3 regions of the Streptomyces sp. WP-1 genome follow, and region 1 is predicted to be linked to each of the others. Evidence: riboswitches for the same ligand, from Rfam matches in the RefSeq annotation. Region 1 holds a riboswitch; each other region holds the start of a gene.

Region 1 (7,619 bases):
GCCGTTCGACCGCGCCGCCGCGCGGACCGCACCGGGCCGGCGGTCCTCCGATCACCGCCGAACACCTGCCCAAACGGGGCGAAAGCCGCGGCGAAGCGGAGTCTTGTTCCGATTCACCACCCCTGGGTCATCACATGGCACGACGCGCATTCCTATGATGGGCCCACGACACCGCGGACCGCTGCGACCAGGCAGTCCGAAGCGGTGCAGATGCGGCGCGATGGTGGAGGGGTCTGATGACTCAGGGGGCCGGTCAGGGACCCGAGGTGGAGCGGACGGCGACGCTGCGCGACTTCCGGGTGCCCGCGTACGTCCACGAGTCCGGTCCGTACGTCACCCACACGCAGCAGGACGAGGGCGCGCCGCCCGCCGAGGAGTCGTACCCCGAGGCGTACACACCCACCCAGCGCGATCTGCCGGTGATCAACCGCGGCGACACGCTCCAGGTCCCCGTCGACCCGGCGCCCGCCGCCCCGGCCCCGGGGCCCGCGGCGGGACCCGGCCCGCTCTTCGTCGTCGGCGATGTGCACGGCTATCTCGGCGAGCTGATGGCCGCCCTGCGAGAGCAGGGGCTGATCGACGGCGCGGGCCAGTGGTGCGCCGGCACCACCCGGCTGTGGTTCCTCGGCGACTTCACCGACCGCGGCCCGGACGGCATCGGCGTCATCGACCTGGTGATGCGGCTGTCCGCCGAGGCGGCCGCGGCCGGCGGCTACTGCAAGGCCCTCATGGGCAACCACGAGCTGCTGCTGCTCGGCGCCAAGCGGTTCGGCGACACACCCGTCAACTCCGGTGCGGGCACCGCCACGTTCCAGGCGGCCTGGCTGCTCAACGGCGGCCAGAAGACCGACATGGACCGCCTCCAGGACCACCATCTCCAGTGGATGGCCCGCCTCGACGCGCTGGAGGAGGTCGACGGCTATCTGCTGGTGCACTCCGACACCACCGCCTACCTCGACTACGGCGATTCCATCGAGGCCGTCAACGACACCGTCCGCGAGCGGCTCACCCGCAATGACGCGGACGAGTGCTGGGACCTGTTCCGCAAGCTCACCAAGCGCTTCTCCTTCCGCGACGAGGGCGGCGCCGACGCCGTGCGCTCCCTGCTGGACACCTACGGCGGCAACCGGATCGTGCACGGCCACAGCCCCATCCCCTACCTGCTGGGCGAAGTGGGCTCCGAGGACGGCGAGGAGACCGACGATCCGGTGGTCGAGGGGCCGCATGTCTACGCCGACGGGCTCGCCATCGCCATGGACGGCGGAGTGACCATGGCCGGAAAGCTGCTGGTGAGGCAACTCCCGCTGGAGCGCTGACCGTTCCCCGGGCGGCCCCCGGCGCACCGGAGTACACACAGGCCGGGACGCAATTTCCGGCAATCCCCTGTCACCACGCGCCGTCACGGCTCTACCATCGGCTTATCCGTAGCAGGCTCCCCTCCGTTTCTGCCCGACGGCTCGCCGCTGCGCGAGCCCCAAGCCCTACGGAGCATCGGGGGATGCACACATGAACAGCCTTCCGCAGCACCTGCGGAGCGAGGACCACCGGGAGTTCGAGCGGCTCCTCGACGAGGTTCTGCGCTCCGCACCGCACCGACCGGAACTGGCCGCCGTGGGACAGCGGCTCAACCCCGCGCAACTGCGCACCATGGCCATCGCCGCGTCCGCGCTCATCACGGCGGCCGCGGCCGTCGAGTACCAGCGCTATGTGCGCGTTCGCGACGAACTGCGCCACCCGGAACAGGCCCTGGGCGCGGCCGATGCCGCCCCCGCCGAGCCGGATCCGGCCGCGACGGATCTCGCCGCCGCACACGGCGCGGGCGCGGTCGCGGTCGTCGCCGTCCTGGCACCGCTGCTGTCCGCGACCGCGGCGGTGATATTCCTGCTCATCGGCTACATCCTGAGAACCCTGGACCCCGGACAGTCCTTCGCCGGCACCATGCTCACCGCCGGCTGGGTGTTCGGGGCCCTGACCGTGGCCGCGCTCCTCGTCGCCGCCGTCGGACTGCTCCTGACCGCCCTGCGCAACGGCTCCTCCCCCGAATCCCGGGCCCGCGACGCCGCCACCGAGGAGGTCGCCAGAGCCAGAACCGCCTGGGAGACCGCCCTTAGGGAACGCGGCATCCTCCCCTTCCTCCAGGAAGCCCTCGCCGACCACCCCGACCACACCGGCTCGGAACACGCCGACCCGGAACACCAGCCGGACTGACCCCACCGGGCGGGGTCCTTCGGCCCGACGAAGCGCCGCTCCGCGGCCGGTGGCCCGGCCGGAGCGGCGCTCACGTCCCCGTCAGTCCGCGATCGGCAGGTACACCCGGTTCCCCGCCTCGGCGAACTCCTTCGACTTCTGGGCCATGCCCTCCTCGATCTCGGTCCGGTTGCCGCCGTGCTCGCGCCGGATGTCCTGCGAGATCTTCATGCTGCAGAACTTCGGGCCGCACATGGAGCAGAAGTGGGCCGTCTTGGCGGGCTCGGCCGGAAGGGTCTCGTCGTGGAACTCGCGGGCCGTGACCGGGTCGAGGGCCAGGTTGAACTGGTCCTCCCAGCGGAACTCGAAGCGCGCGTCCGAGAGGGCGTCGTCCCAGTCCTGCGCGCCCGGGTGCCCCTTGGCGAGGTCGGCCGCGTGGGCGGCGATCTTGTAAGTGATGACGCCGGTCTTGACGTCGTCCCGGTTGGGCAGGCCCAGGTGTTCCTTCGGCGTGACGTAGCAGAGCATCGCCGTGCCCCACCAGGCGATCATCGCGGCGCCGATGCCGGAGGTGATGTGGTCGTACGCCGGTGCGATGTCCGTGGTCAGCGGGCCGAGCGTGTAGAACGGGGCCTCGTCGCAGATCTCCTGCTGGAGATCGATGTTCTCCTTGATCTTGTGCATCGGGACGTGCCCGGGGCCCTCGATCATCGTCTGTACGTTCAACCGGCGGGCGATCCGGCCGAGTTCCCCGAGCGTGCGCAGCTCCGCGAACTGGGCCTCGTCATTGGCGTCCGCGATGGACCCGGGCCGCAGCCCGTCGCCCAGCGAGTACGTGACGTCGTAGGCGGCGAGAATCTCGCACAGCTCCTCGAAGTTCTCGTACAGGAACGAGTCCTTGTGGTGCGCCAGGCACCACGCGGCCATGATGGAGCCGCCCCGCGAGACGATGCCGGTCTTGCGATTGGCCGTGAGCGGTACGAACGGCAGCCGCACGCCCGCGTGGACCGTCATGTAGTCCACGCCCTGCTCGGCCTGTTCGATGACGGTGTCCTTGTAGATCTCCCAGGTCAGCTCCTCCGCCCTGCCGTCGACCTTCTCCAGCGCCTGGTAGAGCGGCACCGTGCCGATCGGGACGGGGGAGTTGCGCAGCACCCACTCGCGGGTGGTGTGGATGTTGCGGCCGGTGGAGAGGTCCATGACCGTGTCGGCACCCCAGCGGGTCGCCCAGGTCATCTTCTCGACCTCCTCCTCGATGGAGGACGTCACCGCGGAGTTGCCGATGTTGGCGTTCACCTTCACCAGGAACCGCTTGCCGATGATCATCGGCTCGATCTCCGGGTGGTTGACGTTGACCGGCAGCACCGCCCGGCCCGCCGCGATCTCCTCGCGGACCACCTCGGGCGAGACGTTCTCCCGGAGGGCCACGAACTCCATCTCGGGCGTGATCTCGCCCCGGCGCGCGTACGCGAGCTGTGTCACCGCCTGCCCGCCCCGGCCCCGGCGCGGCTGACGCGGACGACCCGGGAAGACCGCGTCCAGGTTGCGCAGCCCGCCGCGCGGCGAGGTGTGCTTGATGCCGTCGTCCTCGGGACGGACGGGACGGCCCGCGTACTCCTCGGTGTCGCCGCGGGCGATGATCCAGTTCTCCCGCAGCGGCGACAGCCCCCGGCGGACGTCGGTGTCGACGAGTTGATCGGTGTACGGGCCCGACGTGTCGTACAGCGTGACCGACTGCCCGTTGGTGAGGTGCACCTGACGGACCGGCACGCGCAGGTCGGGGCGCGAGCCCTCGACATACGCCTTGTGCCAGCCGATGGACTTCCCGGCCTCCGAGGACATCTCGTCCTGGACGGAGGCAGGCGTGCGTACGTCCTTGTTGGTCATGAGACCTACTCCCTACGCCGGCATTACCCGGTAACAGGTTCGGCGGTCGACGCAGCGGCTTCCGTCGTCCGAGGTCTCCCGGGGAACATCGCATGTTCCACGTGAAACATCGCTTCTACGGAGGTCAGCGCCCTCTCAGCCCGGTGCTCCGAGCTCCCGCGTGTGCAAAGGTGTCTCCACGCTAGCGTCATCCGTGACGCGATGAACAGTGGGCCCTCCCCGCTTCTTGCGATGATCTGGCGATGACCCGGATGGACCAGCACCCGTACCAGCCGCCCGGCCCGCGTCGGCACGACGGCTCGGAGCCCCCGAGCCAGGGCCAGAACCAGGGCCAGGGGCACCGCCACGGCCATGGCCACGCCCAGGCTCCGGCACCGGCCCAGCCCCCGGTTTCCGCCCGGGCCCACGACCACGGGCGCGGACACGGCCACGGCACGGACCACGGACACGGCTCCGGCCACGGGCACGGTCACAGCCATGGCCCCGCCGCGCCCGTCTCCCGGCATCTGCGCAAGGTGATCGCGGCGATCCTCGTCCCGTTCACCGCGGCGGTCGTGGCCGGTCTGGTGGTGCTCTGGCCCGGCGGCGCCCCCTCGCACAAGCACAGCGGGGTCGGCTTCGACCGGCAGACCCAGCAGGCCACCGTGACCCGGTTGGTCGAGGTGAGCTGCGCCTCGGTGAACGCCGGCGGCGGGGCACCCGGCGGTGTTGCCGCCGGCGGTGCCTCGGCGGGTCAGTCGTCCGGCGGCACCTGCAAGAGGGCGACCGTCCGGGTCGACACCGGCAAGGACAAGGGCCGTACGTTCACCGAGATCGTGCAGCCCGACCAGCCCCGGCAGCTGCACCAGGGCGAGCAGGTGGTCGCCGCCTACGAGCCCACCGCTCCGAAGGACCTCCAGTACTCGGTCGCCGATGTGAACCGCAAGTTCCCCATGGCACTGCTCGCGGGCATCTTCGCGCTCGCCGTCGTGGTGGTGGGCCGGCTGCGCGGGGTCATGGCCCTCGTGGCGCTGGCGGTGAGCTTCCTGGTGCTGAACCAGTTCATCCTGCCCGCGATCCTCCAGGGCTCCAATCCCCTGCTGGTGGCGGTGATCGGGTCGAGCGCCATCATGCTGATCGCCCTGTACATGTGCCACGGCCTGTCGGCCCGTACGTCGGTGGCGGTGCTCGGCACGCTGATCTCGCTGACCCTGATCGGTCTGCTCGGCTCCGTGTTCATCGGCTGGGCCGCCCTGACCGGCAACACGGACGACAGCACCGGTCTGATCCACGGGCTGTACCCGAAGATCGACATGAGCGGTCTGCTGCTGGCCGGCGTCATCATCGGATCGCTCGGTGTCCTGGACGATGTGACGGTCACCCAGACCTCCGCCGTGTGGGAGCTGCACGAGGCCAACCCCACGATGGGCCCGCGCGGTCTGTACCGGGCGGCCATCCGCATCGGCCGCGACCACATCGCGTCCGTCGTCAACACCCTCGTGCTCGCCTACGCCGGTGCCGCGCTGCCGCTGCTGCTGCTGTTCTCCATCGCGCAGAGCAGCGTGGGGACGGTGGCCAACAGCGAACTGGTGGCCGAGGAGATCGTGCGCACCCTGGTCGGCTCCATCGGGCTGGTCGCCTCGGTGCCGGTCACCACCGCGCTCGCCGCCCTGGTGGTGGCGGCCGACCGGAGCGCCCCGGGTGCGGGAGCCTCGACCGGCACCCAGCCCCTGCCGGCCCGTGGCGGCCGGGGGCGGCGCCGGAAGCGGTGAGGCGGAGCGGGCCGCTCGGCAGGGAACCGGTCCTTCTGAGGACCGGGCCGTCTGAAGAAGCGTTACTGCACGGCCCCGTGGCACCGGGCGGAGCGTCCGCGCCCCGTCCCTCGGCGTCTCAGCCCGCGCTCTGCTCCTCGGCGAGAATGCGGTCCAGCGCCTCGTCCAGATGCGCGTCGAAGTCGGCGAGCGCGCCTTCCTGTCCGAGCGGCACCAGCTTGTCCGTGCGATCGAGGAAGGCCACGAGCGGCGCCGCCGACGAGCGGAACAGGGCCTGGTCGCTGCCGACCTGAAGCCTGATCAGCACCTCGCCCAGCACCTCGGCCTCGACGGGGGAGATCCGCACATCCCCCTCCCCGCACGGCCGGCCGACGCCGTCGATCAGCAGTTCCCGACCGAAGACCCAGGTCACCGGGGCATCGCCGGGCAGATGGAAGGTGAGCCGCACGGCGTAGGGATCGCCGGTCTCGTAGCGCAACTCCACCGGAATGCGGAAGGAGAGCTCCTCCGAGACGAGAAAGCTCATCATGACCTCTGCCTGTACGGACTCGCGCATCGCCTACCCCGTCATATGACATCGACTGGCCGGGTTTGATCCCTCTGACCGTGGTAAATCTTGCTGAAAGTACACGGTGGATCACAAGGAGTAAGTTTTCAGATACTGATAGAGAGGGTCAGGGATCCCAGATTCCGCCCGATCTCCGTTTGCAGCCGCTGTACCGCGGGCAACAGCCGGTCGGCCTGATGGACCGGGAGGGAGAGGGCCATGGTGGCCGCGGTCGCGCCGGCCGTGATGGGGACCGCGGCGCAGACCGTGCCGAGCGCGTACTCCTGGCGCTCCGTCACCGGTTCCATGCGCCGCACCCGGGCCAGCCGCCTCAGCAGGGCGTCGCTGTCCCGCACGGTGTAGGGCGTGAGGGCCTGCACCGGATAGCGGGCGAGGTACTCGCGCCGGGCTTCCTCGTCCAGCTGGGAGAGCAGGCACTGCCCGATGGCGTGCGCGTGCCCGGTCTCGCGGAAGTCGGCCCACTCCTCGGCTGCGGGGGACTCACGGGAGTCGGCGACGCAGAGAACCTCGATCTCGCCGTCCCGGTACATCGCGTAGTACATCGGGGCGCCGATGGAATCGCGCCAGTGCGCGAGGGTGTCCGCGACTCTGCCGCGACGTTTCTCCCGCGCCCCGCTGCTGCTCAGCCGCTCGGCCGCGTCGCCGAGGAAGAAGAGACCCTTGTCCCGGCGCAGATAGCCCTCGTGCACCAGGGTGCGCAGCAGGTGGTAGGTGGTGGGCAGGGCCAGGCCGGTCGCGCGGGCGAGCTGCTTGGCCGGGGCGCCGTAGGGATGGGCCGCGACGGTCTCCAGCAGCCGCATGGCGCGCTGCACGGAGCCGATGAGGGTCGCGGGGGCCGGCTGCGGCGGGACGGCCATCCCGGACGGCCGCCGGGCCGGTGGGGTGCGGGGGCGTGGCTGGGCGGGGAGTGCGGGGGTTTTCGCCGGTGCGGTGTCGACCGTGGCCAAGGGTTACTCCGGGAGCGCGTGGGGGCAGCCCGTGCGGGGGCGGGGAGCACGGATGGGTTTCTGCGCCACCCACGGGGCCGCACCCCGTGGGAGTTCCGGACTCTAACCGCCCGCCACCGTGTGCGGCCGGGCTCACGGGGAAACTTCCCTCCCCCGAGGGAACCGGCACCCCCTTACCGGTCACCGGCTCCCGTGCGGCTCACCAGTCGCCGTGCGAGGAGGAGCTGGACATGAACTTGCGCACGATGTAGATCAGTCCGCCGACCAGGGCCACGAAGA
Region 2 (7,619 bases), 1.6 Mb from region 1:
GTTCCCGCCGGTCCCGGGCGTGCCCTTCGACCCGTACCGGGGCCGCCCCTACACGCCGGACGAGCTGTACGCGTCGCTGGAGGAGGGGTACGAGGCGACGCCGGACGCGCGGGCCCACGACTGGTTCCGGCGGACCACGGCCGACGGCGACGTCTTCGCCTCGATGCTGCGCGCGATCCATGACGACGCCGTCTCCGACGCGCTGGACGAACGCCTCGACGGCTGCCGGGTGGCCGGGGTCATGGGCGGTCACGCGATGGCCCGGGGCACGGTCGAGTACGCCGGTGCCGCGCGGCTCGGCCGCTCCCTCGCCCGCGCCGGTTTCACGGTCGCCACCGGTGGCGGTCCGGGCGCGATGGAGGCGGCGAACCTCGGCGCGTACGCCGCCCCGTACGCGGACACGATGCTGGACGAGGCGCTGGTGCCGCTCGCCAAGGCGCCCTCGTTCCGGCCGTCCGTCACGGAGTGGGCGCGGGCCGCCTTCGAGGTGCGCGCCCGCTGGCCCGAGGGCGGCGCCTCGATCGGCATCCCGACCTGGTTCTACGGCCATGAGCCGCCGAACGCCTTCGCCGCGCACATCGCCAAGTACTTCGCCAACGCCACCAGGGAGGACGGCCTGCTGGCCCGCTCCACCGCCGGGGTGGTGTTCCTGCCGGGCGCCGCCGGGACCGTACAGGAGATCTTCGACAACGCGACGCCCAACTACTACGCGTCGTACGGCGCGCCGCGGCCGATGGTGCTGGTGGACCGGGACCACTGGACGCGGGAGCTGCCGGCGTGGCCGCTGCTGCGCTCGCTGGCGCGGGGGCGGGAGCTGGAGTCCCGGATCGCTCTGGTGGACCGGATCGAGGAGGCTCCGGAGGCCCTGGCCCGGCTGGGGGCGGACTGAGGCAGAAGTATCCCTACGGCGCTCGTCAGAAGGCGGACTTCTCCAGCCGGGACTCCACATCCCACGCTCACCCACGACTTCGAGGCCCGGAGTGTCCAGCGGCAGTCGGCGGTGGAAGGCGGGCAGCACGGACGTGAGCGGCCCCCGCGACGCGACCGCCGCCTTCTCGTGGCCCCGCCGCCGGCTGACGCCCTGCTCACCCGTCTCGACCAGCCACTCGGCGTTCAGCGCCGGTTCGGCGTCGGTGGCGTGCAGCTGGATGCCGCGGCCGGGCCCGTGCGGATCCGCGGCCCACGCACCAGCGCCGGTACGCCGCGCCCACTCCACCAGCTCCAGCCACTCGTCCAGCGCGTCGGCGGCGATATCGGGCGCGACCTCGTACGGCGCCCCGACGGTGAGCGCCGCGTCCGGGCGGTGGGCGGTGATCTCGTAGGCCGTCCGGCGCGCCCGGAAACCGGATCGCCCTGCTCCTCGGGGCCGCCGCGGAGCGGGATCCGGTCCCACGGGATCATCTCCTGGGCCCGCTCCCGCACCAGCGTGCCGGACCAGCGCAGGGCGCCGCCCGTGTGCCGGACGAGCTGTTGCAGCGTCCGCTCCGGGCAGGTCGGCACGGTGGCCGACAGATCCGCGCCGGAGGCGACCGGTTCCCTGGAGGGCGATTTCATCGCAGTACCGCTCGTGCGTGAGGTGATTCATGGGCCCACCCCAGGTCGCGGGCGATCAGTCGAGCACGACGATTTCGGCCGCGTCGAACTCCGCGCCCACCGTGTCCCCGCTCTCCGGCGCGTCCCGCAGCGCGCAGGCCGCTTCGAGGCGGGGACCGTCCTGCGGCTGGAGATGGACGGCGACATGGGTGCCCTTGAAGGTGCGGGCGGCGACCGTGCAGGTCAGCCCGGTGCCGGCGGGGACGAGCCGTACGCTTGCGGGCCGGACGAGCAGGGTCCTGGCACCCTGCGGGGCGTCCTGCGGGACCGGCAGTTTCCCCCAGGGGCTGTCGGCGGCCGTGCCCGTGACCGTCGCCGGGACCACGTTCTCGAAGCCGAGGAAGCGGGCCACGAACGCGTCGGCGGGCCGCTGCCAGACCTCAAGTGGCGTGCCGGACTGGGCGATCCGGCCGTCCCGCATCACCACCACCCGGTCGGCCAGCGCGAACGCCTCGCCCTGGTCGTGGGTGACGGCGAGCACGGTCGTACCCAACCGGCCGAAGAGTTCCCGGAGTTCGACCACGAGGCGTTCGCGCAGGGAGCGGTCGAGCTGACCGAGGGGTTCGTCCAGCATCAGCAGCCGGGGCCGGGGGGCGAGCGCGCGGGCGAGGGCGACGCGCTGCTGCTCGCCGCCGGACAGCGCGGCCACCGACCGGCGGGCCGCGCCCGGCAGCCCGACCAGTTCCAGCAACTCGCCCACCCGGGCGTCCCGTTCGCCCTTCGCCACGCCGTGCATCCGCAGCCCGAACGCCACGTTGGCGCCGACGTCGCGCTGCGGGAAGAGCTGGTGGTCCTGGAACATCAGGCCGACCCCGCGCCGATGCGCGGGCACCCCGCCCTGGTCCCGTCCGGCGAGCGACACCCGCCCGGCGTCGAGGGCCTGGAGCCCGGCGACCGCCCGCAGCAGGGTGGACTTGCCGCTGCCGCTGGGCCCGAGCACGCACACCACCTCGTGCTCGGCGACCTCCAGGTCCACCGCGTCCAGCACGGCCCGCCCGCCGAAGCGCACGGTCGCGCCCTGAAGGCTCAGCATCAGAACTCCCCTGTCCGGTCCGTCCGCAGCCGCTCCAGGAGGAGCAGGGCGGCGGCGCACACCACCATCAGAATGGTCGAAAGGGCCATCGCCTGGCCGTAGTTGAGGTCCCCGGGGCGGCTGAGCAGCCGGGCCACGGCGACCGGCAGGGTCGGGTTGTCGGGCCGGGCGATGAACACGGTCGCGCCGAACTCGCCGAGCGAGACGGCGAACGCGAACCCCGCCGCGACCAGCAACGCCCGCCGTACCAGCGGGAGATCGATCTCCCGCCACACCCGCCAGGGCGAGGCCCCGAGCACGGCCGCCGCCTCCCGCAGCCGGGTGTCGACCGCGCGCAGCACCGGCAGCATGGTGCGGACCACGAAGGGGGCGCCGACCAGGGCCTGGGCGAGCGGCACCAGGATCCAGGACTGGCGCAGGTCCAGCGGCGGCTTGTCGAGGGCGATCAGGAAGCCGAAGCCGACGGTCACGGCGGACACCCCGAGCGGCAGCATCAGCAGCGCGTCGAAGCCCCGCACCAGGCGGCCCGCGTCCCGGCGGGCCAGCGCGGCGGCGGCGAGGGCGCCGATCAGCACGGCGATGGCGGTGGCGGCGACGGCGTACTGGAGCGAGGTCCACACCGCGTGCACCGGCGCCACCAGGAACGTACCGCCGTCGGTGCGGGTCAGCGCCCGGTAGTAGCCGAAGCCGGGGGCGTCGAGGGAGCGGCGGACGAGGACGGCGAGCGGCAGCACCAGGAGCAGCGCCACGGTGGCGAGGACGCCGGCGAGCAGCGCCCGCTGCCCGGTGCCGCACGGCCGGCGCGCGGTGAGCCGGGGGTCGACCAGGCGCAGGGCGCTCTCCCGGCGCCGTACCGTCCAGGCGTGGACGCCGAGGATCGCGCCGACGGCGGCGAACTGGACGAGGGTGAGGACGGCGGCCGTGGTCAGGTCGAAGACCTCGGAGGTCTGCCGGTAGATCTCCACTTCGAGGGTGGAGAAGGTGGGGCCACCGAGGATCTGGACGACGCCGAAGGAGGTGAAGGTGAACAGGAACACCATCAGCGCGGCGGCGGCCACGGCGGGCGCGAGGGCGGGCAGGGTCACCTTCCGCCACGCGGCGAACGGCGAGGCGCCGAGCATCCGCGCGGCCTCCTCCTGGCGCGGGTCGAGCTGGGCCCACAGTCCGCCCACGGTCCGTACGACGACCGCGTAGTTGAAGAAGACGTGCGCGAGCAGGATCGCCCACACGGTGGTGTCCAGGCGTACGCCCCACAGCTGGTCGAGCAGTCCGCCGTGGCCGACGAGCGCGAGGAAGGCGCTGCCGGCGACGACGGTGGGCAGCACGAACGGGACGGTGACGACGGCCCGCAGCACCTGTTTGCCGGGGAAGTCGAGGCGGGCGAAGACGAACGCGGCGGGCAGCGCGAGCAGCAGGGTGAGCGCGGTGGAGGCGAGCGCCTGCCAGGTGGTGAACCAGAGCACGTGCCGGATGTCCGGCTGGGTGACGACGTCCGCGATCCGCCCGAACTGCCAGGCGCCGCCGGTCTCCAGTCCGCGGGCCACGATGGCGGCGACGGGCCAGGCGAAGAACACGGCGAAGAACGCGACGGGCAGGGCCATCAGCCCCAGCCGCGCCGCGCTCCCGCGCCGTGTCCGCGCGCGGGCGGTCACTTCAGTACGAGTGACGTCCACGTCTTGACCCACTGATCACGGTTGGCGGCGATCTTCCCGGGGGCCATCGTCTCGGGGTGCCGGGCGGCCGGACCGTACTTCGTGAAGTCGGCGGGCACCCGGGCACCCGCGACGACCGGGTAGACATACATGTTCAGCGGCATGTCCTCCTGGAACTCCTTGGAGACCAGGAAGTCGAGGAACGCCTTGGCGCCCTTGGGGTTCTTCGCGTTGCTCAGCAGCCCGGCGAACTCGATCTGGCGGAAGCAGGTGCCGGTGGCCACGCCGGTCGGGGCGGTGGCGGGGCGCTTCTTGGCGTAGATCACCTCGGCGGGCGGGGAGGAGGCGTACGACACGACGAGCGGGCGGTCGCCGCCGGCCTTCTTGCCCTCCGAGGAGCCGGAGAACTCCTGGTAGTAGGCCTGCTCCCAGCCGTCGACGACCTTGACGCCGTTGGCCTTGAGCTTCTTCCAGTAGTCCTGCCAGCCCTGGTCCCCGAACCGCGCGGCGCTGCCGAGCAGGAAGCCGAGGCCGGGCGAGGCGGTGGCCGCGTTCTCGGTGACGAGGAGGTTCTTGTACGCGGGCTTGGCGAGGTCGGCGTACGACTGCGGCGGGGCGAGGTGGTGCTCGCTGAAGTACGCCTTGTCGTAGTTGACGCAGATGTCGCCGTAGTCGACGGGCGTGACACGGTGCTTGCCGTCGAGCTGGTACGGGGCGCCGACCTTGTCCAGGCCCTTGGCGGTGTACGGCTGGAACAGCCCGTTGTCGAGGGCGCGGGAGAGCAGGGTGTTGTCGACGCCGAAGAGGACGTCGCCCTGAGGGTTGTCCTTGGTCAGGATGGCCTTGTTGACGGCCTGTCCGGCGTCGCCGTCCTTGAGGACGCGGACCTTGTACCCGGAGCGCTTCTCGAAGTCCGCGAGCACGCTCTTGGAGACGGCCCACGAGTCGTGGCTGACGAGGGTGACGGTCTTGGCGTCCGCCTCGTCCTGTCCCTGCGCCCCGCCGCACGCGGACAGCGCGACCAGGCCGAGCCCGACCGCCGCGACCACGAAGGTCTTGTTGTGCACTTGGTTGTCCTCCTGGGGTCGGCCAGGAAGAACGCGGCCCTGTCCGGAGGAACCGGACAGGGCGCAACAGCTTGAGTAGTGACCGAACTTCCTACCCAGAATGACCTGGGCGAGGTTCAGAGGGTCTGCGGCCTGGTGCCGCACTCTCAGCGCTGTGGCGCTCCCCTGTCGGAATATGAAGATGTTTCGACTATTTCAATGATGAAGATGTGATGGAACGGGCCCAGACTACCGCTCGGTGGCGGCGAGCTGACCGCAGGCTCCGTCGATCTCCTGCCCACGGGTGTCCCGGATCGTCACCGGCACACCGTGCGCGGCGATCGCCTCCACGAACGCCTTCTCGTCCTCGGGCCGCGAGGCCGTCCACTTGGAGCCCGGAGTCGGGTTCAGCGGAATGAGGTTGACGTGCACGGGCCTGCCGCGCAGCAGCCGGCCGAGCCGGTCGCCGCGCCACGCCTGGTCGTTGATGTCGCGGATGAGCGCGTACTCGATCGACAGCCGGCGCCCGCTCTTCTCGGCGTACTCGAACCCGGCGTCCAGCACCTCGCGCACCTGCCACCGCGTGTTCACGGGGACGAGGGTGTCGCGCAGCTCGTCGTCGGGGGCGTGCAGGGAGATCGCCAGGCGGCACTTGAAGCCCTCGTCGGAGAACCGGTGGATGGCCGGCACCAGCCCGACGGTGGAGACGGTGATACCGCGCTGGGAAAGGCCGAGGCCGTCCGGCGCGGGGTCGGTGAGCGCGCGGATGGCGCCGACGACCCGCTTGTAGTTGGCGAGCGGCTCGCCCATGCCCATGAACACGATGTTGGACAGCCGCGCCGGGCCGCCCGGCACCTCGCCGTCGCGCAGTGCCCGCATGCCGTCCACGATCTGGTGGACGATCTCCGCGGTGGACAGATTGCGGTCCAGGCCCGCCTGGCCGGTCGCGCAGAAGGGGCAGTTCATCCCGCAGCCCGCCTGCGAGCTGATGCACATGGTGACCCGGTCCGGGTACCGCATCAGCACGGACTCCACGAGGGTGCCGTCGAACAGCCGCCACAGCGTCTTGCGGGTGGTGCCCTCGTCGGTCGCCAGATGCCGGACGACCGTCATCAGCTCCGGGAACAGCGCCTCGCGCAGCTTCTCCCGGGAGCCGGCCGGGATGTCGGTCCACTGCTCCGGGTCGTGCGCGTACCGCGCGAAGTAGTGCTGCGACAGCTGCTTGGCACGGAACGGCTTCTCACCGATCCCGGCCACCGCTTCCTTGCGCTCGGCGGGCGAGAGATCGGCGAGATGCCGCGGCGGCTTCTTGGCTCCGCGCGGCGCGACAAAGGTGAGTTCTCCGGGCTTGGGCATGGTGGTACCAGTGTCGCAGATCCAATGGGGTGACCTGGGGCCGCTGGTTGTGGCGCGTATCGCGGCCGGGCCGGGCCGGTCGGGCCGCCCCCCGGCCGGGTGCCGGGGGCCGACCGGCCCGGCCCGGCCGGGGGCGGCCCGGCCGGGGGCGGCCCGGCCGGGGGCGGCCCGGCCGGGGGCGGCCCGGCCGGGGGCGGCCCGGCCGGGGGCGGCCCGGCCGGGGGCGGGTCGGGTCGGGGGCCGGTCGGCTCGGGGGCCCGGTCGGCGTGGGTGGGTCACATCGGTTTCGGTTTGATCAGGGCGAAGGGGGCGCCCTGGGGGTCGGTGACCACGGTCATGCGGCCGGCCATCATGTCGAAGGGCGGGGCCAGGACCGTGCCGCCGCTTCTGACCAGGGCGTCCACGGTGGAGTCGACGTCGTCGACCGCGAAGTAGGTCAGCCAGTGGGCCGGGGTGCCGGGCGGGTCGTCGGCGAGCCGGGTGACGCCGCCGACCGCGCGGCCGCCGACCAGCAGCGCCCAGTAGGAGTCCGCGCCCTCCATGGGCTCGATCTCGATGCCGAACGCCTCGCCGTAGAAGCCGGTGGCACCCGGTACGTCGTTGGTGTGCAGCTCGTTCCAGACGAGCGCGCCGGCCTCGTTGACCACCTGGGCGCCGGAGAACTCGCCGGGCTGCCAGACGCCGAAGACGGCGCCCTGCGGGTCGGCGGCGATCAGCATGCGGCCGAGATCGCCGACGTCCATCACCGGGACGAGCAGGGTGCCCCCGGCCGAGACGATCGCGTCCTGGGTGGCCTCGGCGTCGGTGGACGCCAGGTAGCTGGTCCAGACGGTGGGCGGCGGTTCCGGCATGTCCTGGGGCTTGGGGCCGAGGCCCGCCACGGCCTTGCCATGCAGCTCGCAGACCGTGTAGCCGCCGAACCCGGCCGGCCCCGGCTGC
Region 3 (7,619 bases), 1.7 Mb from region 1:
CCAAGTTCCGGCCCGAGCGCTGGGACTTCCGGGTCTTCGGCGCCACCGCCGACGCCGACAAGCACTGCTGGAACCACGAGGAGTTCACGGCCCTGCCGTACGCCACCGTGGTGGCCGATCTGCACTGCGTGACCAGGTTCAGCATGCTCGGCGCGGAGTGGGGCGGGGTCCCGGCCGCCGCGATCGTGGACCTGGCGCCGCCGGCCCCGGACGTCACCCATGTGATGGTCTGGGCGGAGTACGGCTTCAGCTCCAACCTGCGCCTCGCGGACTTCCTCTCCGACCGCGCCCTCTTCGCCACCCACAAGGACGGCGAGCTGCTGACCGCCGAGCACGGCTTCCCGGCCCGCCTGATCGTGCCCCATCTGTACGCCTGGAAGGGGCCCAAGTGGGTGCGGGGCATCGAGTACATGACGGCCGACCGGCGCGGGTTCTGGGAGGAACGCGGGTACCACAACGTGGGCGATCCCTGGAAGGAACAGCGCTACTCCTACCAGGAGGAGCCGGGGGAGGGACCGGAGCTGTGACGGTCCGGCCGGCGGCCCCCGAGCCTCGGGGGCAGGCCCCGGAATCTCGCGGGCCGGTGGCCCCAAAGGCGCGCGGGCCGGGGGCTCGCGTCAGCCGTCCCTGAGGCGCTTGAGCCGGGCCACGTCCGCCGCGTGGCCCTCCTTGCCGCCGGGGGTCTCGATGACCAGCGGGACGCCCTCGGTCGCCGGGTGGTTCATCAGGGCGCGGAAGGGCTCCTCGCCGATATGCCCGGAGCCGATGTTCTCGTGCCGGTCCTTGTGCGCGCCGACCACGTCCTTGGAGTCGTTGGCGTGGATCAGCTTCAGCCGCCCCTCGCCGACGGTCTCCACCAGCAGGTCGAGCGTCTGGTTCATGCCGGCCGGGCCGGTCAGATCGTGCCCGGCGGCGAAGATGTGGCAGGTGTCCAGGCACACGCCCAGCTTGGGGTGGGCGTCCAGCGCCTCGAAGTACGGCCCGAAGTCCCAGGTGCGCGAGCACAGCGAGGCGCCCTGGCCCGCGGTGGACTCCAGCAGCAGGAACGGGTCGTCGTCCTCGGTCAGCTCGTCCAGCAGCGGCAGCATGTGCTCCCGCACCTGCTTCAGGGCCACCTCGCGGGCCCGGCCGCCGGTCGCGCTGCCGGTGTGCACCACCACGCCGAGCGCCCCGATCTCCCGGCCGCGCCGCAGCGAGTGCCGCAGCGACTCCACCGACTTCTCCACGGTGGCCTCGGTGTGCGAGCCGAAGTTGATCAGGTAGGGGGCGTGCACGTACGCCGGGACCGACCCCTCGGCGCAGGCCGCGCGGAACGCCTCGTCCTGCCTGGGGTTCCCGGCGGGGGTGGCCCAGCCGCGCGGGTTGGCCACGAAGACCTGGACGGTCTCCGCCTCCAGCTCCTGGGCGTACGACAGCCCCACGGAGTGCAGACCGCCGGCCACCGGGACATGGCCGCCGACGGGGTTGCGCGGGAGGGACCGGGGGAGGGACGAGGAAACGGAACTCACCTGTCCAGGGTGTCATGTCCGCGGGCGCGCCCGGACCGGCGCCGGGGGTGAACCCGGTCACCGGCCTCGTCGTCCGCGCATCCGCACGGCCTCACCTGATGGTGATCGTGATCGTGGACCCCTTGGGGGCGGTCTTCCCGCCCTCGACGGACTGCTTCTGCACGGTGTCGCCGAACAGGCCGAGGATCCCGCGGTCCTCGCTGACCTTGAACCCGGCGTCCTCCAGTGCCTGGTGGGCGTCGTCCACGCTGTCGCCGGTCACGTCCGGGACCTCGATCAGCTGCGGGCCCTTGGACAGGGTGAGCGTCACCGTGTCGCCCGCGGCGGCCTGCTCGCCGTCGCCGGGGCTCTGCCGGGCCACCTTGCCCTTGTCGTACTCGGAGTTGACCTGCTCGCTCGCGATCTTCACCTTGAGCCCGGCGCTCGTCAGCTCCTGCCGCGCGTCGGCCGGGTCGTCGCCGGTGACGTCCGGCACGTCGATCGGGCTGCCCTTGCTGACGGTCAGCGCGATCGCCGAGCCCGCGTGCCGCTCGGTCCCGGAGGAGGGAGCCGTGGAGATGACGGCGCCCGCGTCGATGTCGTCGCTGAACTGCCGGGTGACCATGCCCGGCTCCAGACCGGCCGCCGTGAGTTTCTGCCGGGCCTTCGCGAGCGGCAGACCGGCCAGGTCCGGGACCTTGACCGTCTCCGGGCCGAGCGAGACGGTCAGCGCCACCGCGTCATGGTCCCGGATCCGGGCCCCGGGCGCAGGGTCGGTGCTGATCACGGTGCCGCGCTCGACGGTGTCGTCGTAGGCCCGCTTCACCTTCCCGACGTGCAGCCCGGCGTCCTGGAGCCGGTCCCGGGCCTGCGCCTCGGACTTCGTCAGCAGCGGCGGGACCTTGGTGAACTGGCCGGAGTTGATGTACCAGACCCCGGTGCCGGCGCCGAGCACCAGCAGCACGGCGACGGCGATCGTCAGCATGAGCCGCCGGGACCGGCGCGGGGGCGGGACCGGCGCGGCCTGGAAGCGGGCGGTGCGGCTGACGCCGTCGCCGTCCCCGTCGACCGGGAGCGGCCGGGGCACGGTGAGAGCGCGCGGGATCACGCTCGTACGGTTCTCCGCGTTCTCGTGCTCCACCGTCCTGGCCCCCGGCGGTACGGCGTCCAGCTGTTCCTCGGTCAGCGCCTCGCGGGCCTCGCGGGCCCCGGCGAGCAGCGCGACCGCGTCGTACGGGCGCACCTCTGGGTCGCGGGCGGTGGCCGAGGCGACCAGCTCGTCCAGCCGCGGGGCCAGGTCCGGCACCAGCGCGGAGGGCGGCGGCACGTCCTCGTTGATGTGCCGGTAGAGCACCTGCGCGGGGGAGTCCCCGGAGTGCGGCTTGGCGCCGGTCAGCATCTCGTAGAGCACGACACCGCAGGCGTACACGTCGACGCGGGGGTCGGCGGTGCCCTGGTCGATCTGCTCGGGGGCGAGGTAGGCGACGGTGCCGAGCACGGAGCCGGTCGTACTGGTCACCGTGTCGACGGAGCGGACCAGGCCGAAGTCGGCGACCTTGACCCGTCCGTCGTCGCCTATCAGCACGTTCTCGGGCTTCATGTCCCGGTGCACGAAACCGGCCCGGTGGGCGGCGCCGAGCGCGGCGAGCACCGGCTCCAGGATGTCCAGCGCGGCCCGCGGGCGCAGCGCGCCGCGCTCGCGCAGCACGTCGCGCAGGGTGCACCCGGCGACGTACTCCATCGCCATGTACACATACGAGCCGTCGGTGCCCTGGTCGAAGACCTGCACCACGTTCGGATGGTCGAGCCGGGCCGCGGACTTCGCCTCGCGGATGAACCGCTCCACGAAGACGCCGTCGGCCGCCAGCGCGGGATGCATCACCTTCAGCGCGAGCACCCGGTCCAGGCGCGTGTCCAGCGCCCGGTACACCGTCGCCATCCCGCCGGCCGCGATCCGCGCGTCCACGCGATACCGACCGTCGAGCACGTGCCCGACGAGGGCGTCCTGAAGGGTCATGTCCACACGCCGAGTCTACGAGCCCCCACACCCTTCCCCCTCCCCTCCGCCTTCCCCACCAGGGCACTGAAGCCGACCTGTGACGCTTCTTACGCGGGGACGCCATATTCCGGGGGAGGAGGAGGAGGCGGTGGCCGACCGAGGGGCGGACGCCGGTCCACGGGTCGAGAGGCCGGGCCACGGGCGGGGAGCCGCCGACGGTGATCGCGTCCCACAGGGAGGTCCGGCCTTCCGGCCGAGGGTTTCGGGTGGTGCGCGGGTAGGTCAGAACGCGGGACGCTCGGGATCGAGCACGGCCAGACCCTCCGCAGGAGACGACGCCTCCGCCCAGTACCGGCGAGGTATCCGCCCCGCCACCCGCGCCAGTCTCCCCCCGGTCACCGCGTGCCGCATCGCCGCCGCCATCACCTCCGGCTCCCGCGCCCGCGTCACCGCCGACGCCAGCATCACCCCCGCACACCCCAGCTCCATCGCCAGCGCCACATCCGACGCCGTCCCCGCCCCCGCGTCCAGGATCACCGGCACCCCCGCCCGCTCCACGATCAACTGGAAGTTGTGCGGGTTGCGGATCCCGAGCCCCGACCCGATCGGCGAGCCCAGCGGCATCACCGCCGCGCACCCCACGTCCTCCAGCTTCCGCGCGAGCACGGGATCGTCGTTGGTGTACGGCAGCACCGTGAACCCGTCGTCCACCAGCGTCTCCGCCGCCTCCAGCAGCTCCACCGGATCCGGCAGCAGCGTCCGCTCGTCGGCGATGACCTCCAGCTTCACCAGCGACGTACCGAGCGCCTCCCGCGCGAGCCGCGCCGTGAGCACGGCCTCCCCGGCGGTGAAGCAGCCCGCCGTGTTCGGCAGCACCCGGATGCCGAGCTTCTCCAGCACGGACAGCACCGAGCCGTGCACGGACGGCTCGACCCGCCGCATCGCGACCGTCGTCAGCTCCGTCCCGGAGGCCACCAGCGCCCGCTCCAGCACATCGAGGCTGGGCGCCCCGCCGGTACCCATGATCAACCGCGACCCGACAGCCGTACCCCCGATGACCAGGCGATCCTCGGTCATGGCTCAGCCTCCCTGCACCGCGGTGAGCACCTCGACCCGGTCGCCCTCGGCGAGCGCGGTCCCGGCCCACTCCGTCCGCGGTACGACCGTCTCGTTGACGGCGGCCGCCACCCCGGCGGGGGCCCGCACGAGGGACCGTACGACGGCGTCGAGCGCGGTACCCGGCGCGATCTTTCGGCGCTGCCCGTTGACGGAGACGGTGATGGTGGACGACACGGCGCTCATACGGTCTGCTCCAGCTGCTGGACGCGCGGCGCGCCGAAGCGCTCCGGCGTGAACGGACGGGCTTCCTCGGGCAGCGGGCCTCCCGCCAGCAACTGCCCCATCACATCCCCGGTGACCGGCGTGAGCAGCACCCCGTTGCGGTGGTGCCCGGTCGCCAGCAGCAGCCCGTCGAGCCCCGAGGGCCCGAGCAGCGGCGCGTTGTCGGGGGACCCGGGCCGCAGCCCGGCCCTGGTCTCGGTGAGCGGCAGCTCGGTGATGCCCGGCACCAGCTCGTGCGCGTCGCGCAGCAGCTCGTACACGCCGCCCGCGGTGACCGTCGTGTCCCAGCCCAGCTCCTCGCTGGTGGCGCCGACGACCAGCTCGCCGTTCTCCCGGGGCACCAGATACAGCTGGCCGCCCCGGACCACGGCCCGCACCGTCCGGCTGAGGAACGGCGCGTACCGCTCGGGCACCGCCAGCCGCAGCACCTGCCCCTTCACCGGCCGCACCGGCGGCACCAGCTCCGGGGGCACCCCCGCGAGCCGCCCGCTGAGGCTGCCGCCCGCGAGCACCACCTGCCCGGCGCTGAGCGCCGTCCCGTCCGCTGCGGTGACCCCGACGGCCCTCTCCCGTACGACGTCCAGCCGCTGCGCCCACACCCGGTGGAACACCACCCCGGCCCGCTCGCACGCGATCACCAGGGCCGCGGCCAGCCGGCGCGGATCGATCTGGTGGTCGCCGTCGACCCGCAGCCCGCCGCGCACCCCGGGCGCCAGCATCGGCTCCAGTCGGCGGCACTCGCGCCCCGACAGCCACTCCGCCTCCAGGCCGCAGCGCTGCTGGAGGGCGTGCAGTTCCCGCAGATGGGCGCGGTCGTCGGCGTCCAGCGCGACCGCGAGGGTGCCGCAGCGCCGGTAGCCGAGGTCCCGGCCGCTCGCCTCGGTCAGTTCGGCCACGAAGCCGGGGTAGCGGCGCGCCGACTCCAGATTGAGGGCGAGCAGCGTCTCCTCGCCGTAGTGCAGTTCGGTGACCGCGGCCAGCATCCCGGCCGCGACCTGCGCGGCCCCGCCGCCCGGAGCCGGATCCACCAGGGCCGTCGCGAGCCCCCGGCGCGCCGCGCGCCAGGCCGTGACGAGGCCGATGATCCCGCCCCCGACGACCAGGACGTCGGGGCGTCCCGGGGTTTCGGGCGTACGTGTGGACATGGGCGTCCAGCCCCTCCCTTCGCCGGCATGACCCGGATCAGGTTCGTACGGTCGGAGGCCGCCAGCCTCCCTCTCAGCCCGGTGCGTCCGGGCTCCCGCGAGTGCTTGTACGGTGGCCACCCTAGCCCGCCCCCCTCCCCACCCGTAAGGGAGCCCTCGGTCATGGCCCCGTCGCTCGACGGTCTGGTCCTCGCCCCCGTCGCCGACCGGTCCGCAGGTCAGGTCGGCACCCGGACCCGCTTCGCCTACCACGAGCAGGACGGCGCGATCTGGGCCGAGTACCGGGGCGGCGACATCGTCCGCGGCCATCTGGCCGGCACCCGCGCGGGCGACCGCCTGGACTTCCGGTACGTGCAGCTGCGCACCGACGGCAGCACGGCCTGCGGCCACTGCGTGTCCACGGTCGTGGAACTGCCCGACGGCGGGGTGCGCCTGGAGGAGACCTGGGAGACCTGGGAGTGGGAGTCGGGACCCGGCTCCGGCACCAGCGTCGTGGAACAGGTCGTCGCGCACGCCCCCTGACCGGTTGATCGCCGACTGTCTATGGTGATCGGGTGAGCGAGCAGACAGCCCAGGAGGGCACGGCAGGGGTCCGGCGCGTGGTCGTCGCCGGCGCGGGCATGGCCGGGGTGCAGACCGCGGTGGCCCTGCGGGAACGGGGTTTCGCGGGCGACGTGACCGTCGTCGGCGCCGAACCGCACCAGCCGTACGACCGGCCGCCGCTGTCCAAGGCCGTCCTGCTCGGCAAGGCCGAGGGCTCCGCCTTCGACCTCGACTTCGACGCGCTCGGCGTCGGCCTCAGGCTCGGCTGCGAGGTCCTCGGCGCCCGCCCCGCCGACCATGAACTGGACACCGAGGCGGGCCCGGTGCCGTACGACGTCCTGGTGCTCGCCACCGGCGCCGAACCGGTCAACCTGCCCGGCACCGAGGGCGTCCCCGGCGTGCATCTGCTGCGCACCCTGGACGACGCCGAACGGCTGCGACCGGTGCTCGCGCGGCAGCACGACATCGTGGTCGTCGGCGCCGGCTGGATCGGCGCCGAGTTCGCCACCGCCGCCCGCGAGGCCGGCTGCGCGGTGACCGTCGTCGAGGCCGCCGACCGGCCGCTCGCCGGGGTGCTGCCCGCCGAGGTCGCCGCCCCCATGGCCGGCTGGTACGCCGACAGCGGCGCCGAACTGCGCACCGGCGCGCGCGTGGAGCGCGTCGAGGACGGCGCGGTGGTGCTCGCCGACGGCACCCGGCTGCCCGCGGGCGCGGTCGTCGTCGGCATCGGCGCCCGCCCCGCCACCGGCTGGCTGACCGGCTCCGGCATCGAGCTGGGCGCGTCGGGCGAGGTCGTCACCGACGCCCGGCTGCGCGCCTCCGCGCCCGATGTGTACGCCGTCGGCGACTGCGCCTCCTTCCCCTCGGCCCGCTACGGCGAACGCCTCCTCGTGCACCACTGGGACAACGCCCTCCAGGGCCCGCGCACCGTCGCCGCGGGCATCCTCGGCGAGAGCACCGCCGTCTACGACCCGGTGCCGTACTTCTGGTCCGAGCAGTTCGGCCGCTTCGTCCAGTACGCGGGCCACCATGCCGCCGCCGACCGGCTGGTGTGGCGCGGCGACCCCGCGGGACCCGCCTGGACGGTGTGCTGGCTGCGCGCGG

The links. A riboswitch is a leader RNA that binds a small molecule or an ion and turns the genes downstream of it on or off. The one in region 1 is predicted to bind thiamine pyrophosphate.
Region 2: linked by a shared signal. The riboswitch ahead of QHG49_RS10490 (thiamine ABC transporter substrate binding subunit) and the one ahead of thiC (phosphomethylpyrimidine synthase ThiC) in region 1 are both predicted to bind thiamine pyrophosphate.
Region 3: linked by a shared signal. The riboswitch ahead of thiO (glycine oxidase ThiO) and the one ahead of thiC (phosphomethylpyrimidine synthase ThiC) in region 1 are both predicted to bind thiamine pyrophosphate.

The regions. Positions count from the first base shown of each region.
Region 1 covers NZ_CP123923.1:4,112,708-4,120,326, reverse strand. Annotated here, with positions in the region: gene QHG49_RS17885 (metallophosphoesterase) at 237-1,316, shown strand; gene QHG49_RS17880 (hypothetical protein) at 1,507-2,208, shown strand; gene thiC (phosphomethylpyrimidine synthase ThiC) at 2,290-4,074, opposite strand; TPP riboswitch at 4,067-4,244, opposite strand; gene QHG49_RS17870 (YibE/F family protein) at 4,317-5,825, shown strand; gene QHG49_RS17865 (SsgA family sporulation/cell division regulator) at 5,944-6,381, opposite strand; gene QHG49_RS17860 (IclR family transcriptional regulator) at 6,480-7,340, opposite strand; gene QHG49_RS17855 (DUF5326 family protein) at 7,540-7,619, opposite strand, start outside.
Region 2 covers NZ_CP123923.1:2,498,417-2,506,035, forward strand. Annotated here, with positions in the region: gene QHG49_RS10470 (LOG family protein) at 1-889, shown strand, start outside; gene QHG49_RS10475 (maleylpyruvate isomerase N-terminal domain-containing protein) at 1,114-1,554, opposite strand; gene QHG49_RS10480 (ABC transporter ATP-binding protein) at 1,610-2,626, opposite strand; gene QHG49_RS10485 (iron ABC transporter permease) at 2,626-4,227, opposite strand; gene QHG49_RS10490 (thiamine ABC transporter substrate binding subunit) at 4,275-5,345, opposite strand; TPP riboswitch at 5,416-5,522, opposite strand; gene rlmN (23S rRNA (adenine(2503)-C(2))-methyltransferase RlmN) at 5,574-6,680, opposite strand; gene QHG49_RS10500 (VOC family protein) at 6,956-7,619, opposite strand, start outside.
Region 3 covers NZ_CP123923.1:5,801,717-5,809,335, forward strand. Annotated here, with positions in the region: gene QHG49_RS25580 (sulfite oxidase-like oxidoreductase) at 1-527, shown strand, start outside; gene QHG49_RS25585 (deoxyribonuclease IV) at 618-1,508, opposite strand; gene pknB (Stk1 family PASTA domain-containing Ser/Thr kinase) at 1,600-3,510, opposite strand; gene QHG49_RS25595 (thiazole synthase) at 3,769-4,563, opposite strand; gene thiS (sulfur carrier protein ThiS) at 4,567-4,788, opposite strand; gene thiO (glycine oxidase ThiO) at 4,785-5,972, opposite strand; TPP riboswitch at 5,970-6,081, opposite strand; gene QHG49_RS25610 (hypothetical protein) at 6,135-6,494, shown strand; gene QHG49_RS25615 (NAD(P)/FAD-dependent oxidoreductase) at 6,527-7,619, shown strand, end outside.